One region of the Pseudaeromonas paramecii genome, then DNA from elsewhere that is predicted to be linked to it. Evidence: riboswitches for the same ligand, from Rfam matches in the RefSeq annotation. Region 1 holds a riboswitch; the other holds the start of a gene.
What was found. A riboswitch is a leader RNA that binds a small molecule or an ion and turns the genes downstream of it on or off. The one in region 1 is predicted to bind thiamine pyrophosphate.
Positions count from the first base shown of each region.

Region 2: linked by a shared signal. The riboswitch ahead of thiC (phosphomethylpyrimidine synthase ThiC) and the one ahead of thiB (thiamine ABC transporter substrate binding subunit) in region 1 are both predicted to bind thiamine pyrophosphate.

Region 1 is NZ_BAABFC010000020.1:26,558-30,945, forward strand. Features, by position in the region: gene thiP (thiamine/thiamine pyrophosphate ABC transporter permease) at 1-808, opposite strand, end outside; gene thiB (thiamine ABC transporter substrate binding subunit) at 809-1,795, opposite strand; TPP riboswitch at 1,838-1,929, opposite strand; gene ABD847_RS13595 (PilZ domain-containing protein) at 1,998-2,288, shown strand; gene ABD847_RS13600 (hypothetical protein) at 2,292-3,236, opposite strand; gene ABD847_RS13605 (acyltransferase) at 3,398-3,862, shown strand; gene ABD847_RS13610 (glycoside hydrolase family 26 protein) at 3,889-4,388, opposite strand, start outside.
Region 2 is NZ_BAABFC010000001.1:169,793-174,180, forward strand. Features, by position in the region: gene ABD847_RS00820 (CidA/LrgA family protein) at 1-316, opposite strand, end outside; gene ABD847_RS00825 (glycoside hydrolase family 36 protein) at 440-2,290, shown strand; TPP riboswitch at 2,329-2,430, shown strand; gene thiC (phosphomethylpyrimidine synthase ThiC) at 2,585-4,388, shown strand, end outside.

The DNA.
Region 1 (4,388 bases):
AGTGATCGCTCACCTTAAGCTGGGGCGGCTCGCTGGGCCAGCGGTGGTGCAGCAGCAGTATGAGGCCGGAGAGCAGCAGCTGCCACAGGGCCAGTTGGCCGGCGGCCTGCAGGTCGAAGTCGTAACGCAGGGCCTGATAGATGGCCACCTCCAAGGTGGTGGCGCCGGGGCCGCCCCCTAAGGCCATGACGGTGGCGAAGCTGGTGAAGCAGAGCATGAAGATGAGGCCCGCCAGGGCCGGCAATTGAGCACGCAGCGCCGGCCACTCCAGATGGTGGAACAGGCTCCAGCTGGCCAGTCCTAGCTGCTCGGCCAGCCGCCACTGGTTGGCCGGCAAGCGCTCCAGGCTCTGCAGCCACCAGCGGGCCGCCAGGGGCACGTTGAAGAACAGGTGGGCCAGCACGATACCGGAGAGGCCGTAGAGGTATTGAGGCAGGCTCAGCCCCAGGGAGCTCAGCAGGCGGGCCAGCCAGCCGCCGTGGCCGTGCACCGCCACCAGGCCGAACAGGGCGATGATCACCGGCAACACCTGGGAGAGACCAAACAGCTTGAGCAGCAGACTGCGGCCGGCGAAGCGCCGCCGGTGCAGGGCCCGACTCACCGGCAGGGCCAGCAGCAGGCTCAAGCCGGTGGAGAGCGCCGCCTGACCCAGGCTGAAGATCACCACCTGGCGCAGGTAGGGATCCTGCCACAGGGGCGTCGCCGCCAGGGGCGCCTGACTCAGCAAAGCAATCAGCGGGCCCAGCCCCACCGCCAGCAGCAGGCCGGCGGTGATGCCGCCGGGCAGCCACCAGTAACGACGGGGCATTTAGCGGCTGACCGCCTGACGCCACTCCTGGATCCAGGCCTTGCGTCCCTGCTGGATCTGGGTTTCCGACAGGCTGAGGGTCTTGGCCGGCAGCTCGTTCTGCTCGAAGTGCTCAGGCAGGGCCACCTGGGTCACCGGATACATCCAGTTGCCGGTGGGGATCAGAGTCTGTACCTGGTCACTCACCATAAACTGCAGGAACTGCTGGGCCAGCTCAGGATGAGGCGCGCTCTTGAGGCGGGCCGCCACCTCGATCTGGGGCAGGTGGCCCTCCGCAAACAGGGCGGCACGATACTGCTGCTTGTTCTCCGCCAGGCGGTGGTAGGCGGGGGAGCTGGTGTAGGAGAGCACCAGATCCGCCTGGCCTTCCAGGAACATGCCATAGGCCTCGCTCCAGCCCTTGGTGACTGTGATGGTCTTCTTGGCCAGCTGTTGCCAGGCGGCGGCGGCCTGATCGCCATAGACCTGCTTCACCCACAGCAGCAGGCCCTGGCCCGGGGTGCTGGTGCGGGGATCCTGATAGAGGATGGTGAGATCCGGCCGCTCCACCAGCTCCTTGAGGCTCTTGGGCGGGTTTTTCAGCTTGCTGCTGTCGTAGACGAAGGCGAAGTAGCCGTAGTCGAAGGGGACGAAGGTGTCATCCTGCCAGCCGCCGGGCAGGCTGAGGGCCGACAGATCCGCACCGTGGGGGGAAAACAGGCCGGTGGCCCGGGCGTCTGCCAGCATGGCGTCATCCATGCCCACCACCAGATCCGCCGGGCTATGGCGGCCTTCCAGACGCAGGCGGTTGAGTATGGCCACCCCGTCATCCAGGCTGACGAACTTGAGATCGCAGTGACATTGGGCCTCGAAGGCCGCTTCTATCTTGGGGCCCGGGCCCCATTCGGAGGCAAACGAGCTGTAGGTGTAGACGGTGAGTTCCGGGGCTTGGGCCAGGGCGGCACTGCTGAGGCCGCCGAGCATGAGGGCCAGGATGGGATGACGCATGGGGGCTCCTTGGGCTATGGGGCGATGCGTCCGACTGTGCCTGGGCACGGTCGCTCAAATCCCTACGCCAGTATGAGCTGGATCAGGTAATTCGGGTATGATCTCAGCGGACGCCCGCACCCCGTTTGAGAAACAGGGGGCATTGTATTAACGTTTTTGTGTGAAAGCCATAACTGACGAGCAACCGCCCTAAGGAGGTCAGGTGCTGGATCACAATCAAGAAAGACGCACCTTCATGCGCATGGTGGTAGACGCGCCCGTCTGCCTGATCCAGGGGGCCAAGCGGGTGGATGGCATCTGCCGGGATCTCAGTGCCACCGGCATGGCCATCGAGTTGCCGGAGGATGAGTTTGCCGTGGGGGATCGCCTCTACGTCAGCCTGGCCACCAGCAGCAACGCCTTACCGCCGTTCCAGGCCGAGGCCAAGGTGTTGCGGGTGGAGGCTGATGGTCACCTGTTCCGTCTGGGGGTGGAGTTCATCACAATCACCTGAGGCTCATTGGGCCACCTCAATGGCCTGAAAATGACCTGAGTCCAGATACATCTGCGTGGTTTGCGCCACCTGGCCCGGGGGATACAAGCCCGGGCCGGCCACCTCCAGCAGGACGCCGCCCTGGTTCGGCAACTGCCGATCTTCCGCCTGGGCCGCCATACCCACCGCCAATAAGGCGTGGTTTGGCACCAGCACCAACTGCAAGGGCAGCTTGGGAAAACGGGAGCGCAGCAGCGCCGCCATCAACACCATCTTGCTATCGCAATCCCCCACATTCTGCGCCAGCACCTGGCGCGGCAGCAAAAAGCTCAGACCCCGGCTGCCGCCTTCGCCGCCCAGGGCCCGGTAGGGAATGGACTGCACAAAATCCAGCATCCAGCCGATGAGACGGCGCTGATCGTCGGCATTGGGCGGGCTCTGCTGCGGCTTGGCCTGCTCGGTGACGGCCTGCAGCTGGGTGGCCAGGGTGGCCAGCTCCGGGGCCAGGGTCTGCACCAGGCGGGCATAATCGTAGCGCACCACGGCTTGGCCCAGGGTGTCCTGATCCTGCACGAAGTAGTGTTGCGTCAGATACTCGCCCCAGCGCTGGGTCCGCTGTTGGCTGAGCCATTGGCTGATCTCGGACCCCAGGGCGGCATCGGCCACTTGGTAGTTCATCTGCCACTGGCCGTTCTGCCGATGCAGCTCGAAACGCTGTGCCGGGTACTGGGTGGCGGCATCCTGCATCAGGGCCCGGTAGACATAGGCATCGGCCATGGCCGGGCGCCAGTCGATGAGGGCCGGCACCTGGGTCTGAGGGGGCAGCTTGCTTTGCAGGCGCAGCACCTGGCCATCCGGAGTCTGCCATTGATAGTGCAGCACGGCACCTTGGCTGTAGAAGGCCAGCTGTTTGGCTGGCATGGGCTGGCTCAGCAGGGTGAGCAACAGGGCAACACAGGTGCGCAGCATGGGGCATCCAGAGCGACTGAGATGGCTCGATTGTGGCCAAGGCCGGCCTTGGGATCAATCCGCTTCATGCCGGTGTGTGGCATGGGTTCGTGCGCCGTGACGCAAACACAGGTGGCCTGCCTGGCTATGCTGTGGGCCGGTTAACCGGACAGGAGAACAGCATGGGCGAACCAAACCGTCGTCAGGCCGGGGTGCAGGAGGTGATCTTTGGCGAGGGGGTGACGCTGGTGGAACCCGTGAACCTCTACGGCTGCCAGCTGGGGGACCAGGTGTTTGTCGGCCCCTTCGTCGAGATACAGCGCCATGTGCGGATAGGCGCCGGCTGCCGCATTCAGTCCCACAGCTTCATCTGTGAATATGTGACCCTGGGAGAGGGCTGCTTCATCGGTCACGGCGTCATGTTTGCCAACGATCTGTTTCGCGATGGTCGGCCCAATCCGGATCCCGCCAGCTGGGGGCGCATCCGCCTGGGTGACCGGGTGGTGGTGGGCTCCAACGCCACCGTGCTGGCGGTGACCATCTGCGATGAGGCGGTGATCGGTGCCGGCAGCGTGGTGACCCGGGACATTGAGCAGAAGGGCATCTATGCCGGCAACCCGGCGCGGCTGATCCGGCCGCTGCCCTAAGCGGCGACCGGATCAGGGGTCTGTGCCTATTCGAGCGTCGCCGCGCTCATATCCACTTCGCTTTGGGTCAGCACCGCCGAGTCCTGCAGCAGCTCGGTGACGTGCTGGTTGCTCACCAGGGCCTGGTGTTCCCGGCTGCCGTCTGCGTTGTTCCAGTCATGCCAGCTGACCCAGTAGGCAATGGCCGGGTACTGGGCCAGCACGCTGGCGTACTGGCGGGTGTCGAAGCTGCCGGCGGTGGCAGCGGTGCCGGCCAGGGTGGGGCCGTATTCCCCCATGCCCAGAGGCTTGCCGAACTGCAGATAGCTCTGGTAGTCGTCGATAGAGAGGCTGTCGTCGTAGCGGGTGCCTGCCACCACATCCACATAGTGGGTTCCGGGATAGCACCAGCTGACGCTGGCGATGCCGTAGCTCTCATCCGTGGTGAGCGGCCCACGGTTGGGGGAGTAGACCCACAGCAGGTTGTGCAGCCCCTTCTGTTGGGTGAAGTAGTCGAACATGTCCCGCCAGACCTGCTTGTAGGCCT
Region 2 (4,388 bases), on a different contig from region 1:
CGGCCAACACGTTGAGCATTATGAGCAGCAGGGAATCGGCGAAGGCGTCCAGATAGGCCAGCAGGCCGACTCCCACCGGAATAAACAGCAGGGCCATGTGCCGCAGCAGCACACCGGCGCCGGCTTCCACCCAGCGCAGTTTCACTACTTGCAGATTCAGCAGGACAAACAGCAGCAACATGCCCAGAATACTGCCCGGAAAACTAAATGGCAGCAGGGCGGCCATGGCTTTGCCGGCCCACAGGCAGGCAAACAGCACCAAGGCATCCCGTAACAGCACGCAGGCTAAGCGCAAACGGGGCAACAACCACGCCATGATGACTCCGAAAAATGAAGAGGGGGTCACAGTTTAGCAGAGTTGACCTAGGACGAAAGTCGGCATTAGGCTGTCCATCCAAAACAAATATCATAAAAACGAAGGAAATCAGGGTAATACGCTATGAGTAGTCAACCCATGCCCAAGGGGCCAACCCCTTGGCTGCAGGCTTTTCGCCAAGGCTTGCTTATCCAGGCCCAAGCGCTGCCGGGATTTGCTCTGCCCATGTGGCAGGCCGACGAGGTGGTGGTGCGCTGGGACGGCCCCGCATTGCAGCAGGCCGCCGGTCGTCAGTCACTGACTAGCTCCCAGGAGGGCCATGAGGCCACCGAGTGGATCCTGTATGACGGCCATCCCTTCAAGGAACCTGTGTTCGAGATCTACGGTGAGGGTTATCAGATGCTGGCCCAGACCGCCGGCACCTGGGATGCCCCCAAGCCGGTGGGCCGCTGCCCCGATGCCAGCTATGGTCTGGGGGCGGAAAAAGGCTATCACAGCTGCTACAACCTGCTGCTGGTGCGTCAGGCCAACGGCTGGACCCTGATGGGCTTTACCGCCTGCCGCGAGTTTGTCGGCGTGTTCCGGCTCTATCCGGGGGGCCGATTACAGATCCTGATGGATACCGATGGGAGACAGCCAGCCAATGGCGAAACCTGGCAGAGCGAGCCGCTGTTTATCACCCAGGGGCCGACCCGCGAAGCTGTGCTGGAGCAGCTGGCCCAGCGGATCTGCGCCCAGCATCCGCCCCTGACCTCGGCCGGCCGTCCCACCGGCTGGTGCTCCTGGTATCACTACTATGCCGATGTCAGCCGCGCCGACATCGAAGAGAACCTCAGCCAGTTGCAGGCTCACTGGCCTGGCTTGGAATTTGTGCAGATCGACGATGGCTTTCAGGCCGCCATGGGGGACTGGCTGCGGCCCAGCGACAAGTTCGCCGGCGGTCTGGCGCCCCTGGTGGCGCAGATCCGGGCGCAAGGGGCAGAGCCTGCCTTGTGGCTGGCGCCCTTTATTGCCGAACCCAATTCCCAGCTGTTCCAGTCCCATCCGGAGTGGTTTATCCACGACCGGCAGGGTCGGCCCATTCCCGCCGAGCAGGTGACCTATGGCGGCTGGCGCTGCACTCCCTGGTACTGCCTGGATGGCAGTCATCCTGAGGTGCAGGCCCACCTGCGGGGGCTGTTTGCCACCTTGCGGCGCGACTACGGCATCCGCTACTTCAAGCTCGATGCCCTCTATTGGGGGCTGCTGCCGGCGGGTGACCGGCACGATGGGGGCAGCCGGGTGGCCGCCTATCGCGCGGGCCTGGCGGCCATGCTGGCGGGGGCCGGGGCGGACGCCTTCTTGCTGGGGTGCAACGCGCCCCTGTGGCCCAGCCTGGGGCTGGTACACGGCATGCGGGTGGCGGATGACGTGGAGCGCAGCGGCCCGCGCTTTCGTCAGCTGGCGCGGGAGATCTTCTACCGCAGCTGGCAGGCGGACCGCCTGTGGCGGCTGGATCCCGACTGCCTGTGCCTGCTGGACATTCCGGGTCAGCAGGCCTGCCCGGCCGAATACGACTTTCACCTGGCCACCCTGGTGGCCGCCGGTGGCAGCCTGCTGCTGGGGGATCGGCTGCAGGCCCTGGGCTCGGCATGGCAGGCCAAGGTGGCCCGCCTGCAAGCCCTGACCGAGGCGGGGGTGCCGCCGCTGCGCTTCACCGATACCAGTTTTGATCAGGGGTGGGTGCGCTTCGAGGATCACTGGCTGGGCTGCCTGTTCAACTGGCAGGGCGAGCCCAAGCCCGTCACCTTGCCGCTGGGCAGTCAGGACTTCTGGGAACAGCGGCCGCTGGCGGTCGAACAGATCCTGGCACCCTACGGCGCCCTGGTGATCCAGGTGCCGGTGGCGCCCCATCGGGCTTTGGGACTGCCGGAGGGGGGCCAGGTTGCCACTCAGACGGGGAATAGTGCTGCCGTGTCCATCCCCCTGAGCTAGTCGGACTTGTGCCCTGCCCAGCAGCGGGGCATACTTTTGGCCACTTGTCGGAGTGCCCCCCGGGGCTGAGACCGTTAATTCGGGATCCGTTGAACCTGATCAGGTTAATACCTGCGAAGGGATACAAGGCGCCAATGGCTTGCCGTCCACCGATAGATCGCCAGGACGACACTGGAAGGGCGCCGACCCAGACGACCTGTCTGTTTGTCGGCGTCCAGCTCCCACCCCGGGAGTCCGCCAACCCGCCCTCAACACTTCAGACAAGCAAACCCACAACCCAAGGTGAGCTTTGCTATGTCGACAGAAACTCAAACCCGCGCGTCCCTCACTGACGCTACCGCTCCCTCCCGCCGCGAGCGCCGTGCCCAGGCCAGGGCCTATATCGGCCAGCTGGCCGGGGAGAGCTTCCCCAACTCGGATCGCCTGTACGTCACCGGCAGCCGGCCGGATATCCGGGTACCCATGCGCCGCATCCACCTCTCGCCGACCCTGGTGGGGGGCACGCCGGAGGCGCCTGTGCTGGAGGCCAATGCCCCCGTGCTGGTGTATGACACCGCCGGCGCCTACGGCGATCCCGCGGCCCAGCTGGATGTGAGCCAGGGGCTGCCTCGCCTGCGGGATGCCTGGATCGAAGAACGGGGGGATTGTGCGCCCGTGGCCGCCACCGCCAGCCTGACCCGGGCTCATCGCCAGGCCATCACGGCGGCGGATCTGCCGCGCATGGCGCAGACGGCGCCGATCCGTTGTGCCAAACCGGGTCAACGTCCCACCCAGCTGGCCTATGCCCGGGCCGGCATCATCACCCCGGAGATGGAGTTCATCGCCCTGCGGGAGAGCCAGGGGCTGGCCGATGGGGGGATCAGCGCCGAGTTTGTGCGAGCCGAGGTGGCCGCCGGCCGGGCCATCATCCCCGCCAACGTCAACCACCCGGAGGCCGAGCCCATGATCATAGGCCGCAACTTCCTGGTGAAGATCAACGCCAACATAGGCAACTCGTCGGTCACCTCCAGCATCGAAGAGGAGGTGGAGAAGCTGGTGTGGGCCACCCGCTGGGGCGCCGACACCGTGATGGATCTCTCCACCGGCCGGCACATCCACGAGACCCGGGAGTGGATCTTGCGCAACAGCCCGGTACCCATCGGTACCGTGCCCATGTACCAGGCGCTGGAGAAGGTCAACGGCAAGGCCGAGGATCTGACCTGGGCGCTGATGCGCGACACCCTGATCGAGCAGGCGGAGCAGGGGGTGGACTACTTCACCATTCACGCCGGTCTGCTGCTGGCCTACGTGCCCCTCACTGCCAAGCGGGTCACCGGCATCGTCTCCCGCGGCGGCTCCATCATCGCCAAGTGGTGCCTGGCCCACCATGAGGAGAACTTCCTCTACACCCATTTTCGCGAGATCTGCGCGATCTGCGCCCAGTACGACGTGGCCCTCTCCCTGGGGGATGGCCTGCGGCCCGGCTCCATCGCCGATGCCAACGACGAGGCCCAGTTCGCCGAGCTGCGTACCCTGGGCGAGCTGACCCAGATCGCCTGGCAATACGATGTGCAGGTGATGATAGAAGGCCCGGGCCACGTACCGCTGCACCTGATCCAGGCCAACATGGACGAGCAGTTGAAACACTGCCACGGCGCCCCCTTCTACACGCTAGGTCCCCTGACCACCGACATAGCCCCGGGTTACGATCACTTCACCTCCGGCATAGGTGCGGCACTCATCGGCTCGTTTGGCTGCGCCATGCTCTGCTACGTTACCCCCAAGGAGCACCTGGGGTTGCCCGGCAAGGAGGACGTCAAGCAGGGGCTCATCGCCTACAAGATTGCCGCCCATGCCGCCGATCTGGCCAAGGGCCATCCCACCGCCCGCATACGGGATGACGCCATGTCCAAGGCGCGCTTTGAGTTCCGCTGGGAGGATCAGTTCAACTTGGCACTGGATCCCATGACGGCCCGGGCGCTGCACGACGAGGACCTGCCTCAGGCCTCCGGCAAGCTGGCGCATTTTTGCTCCATGTGCGGCCCCAAGTTCTGCTCCATGAAGATAAGCCAAGAGGTGCGGGCCATGGAGGCCGAGAAAGAGGCCGCACGGCAGGCCG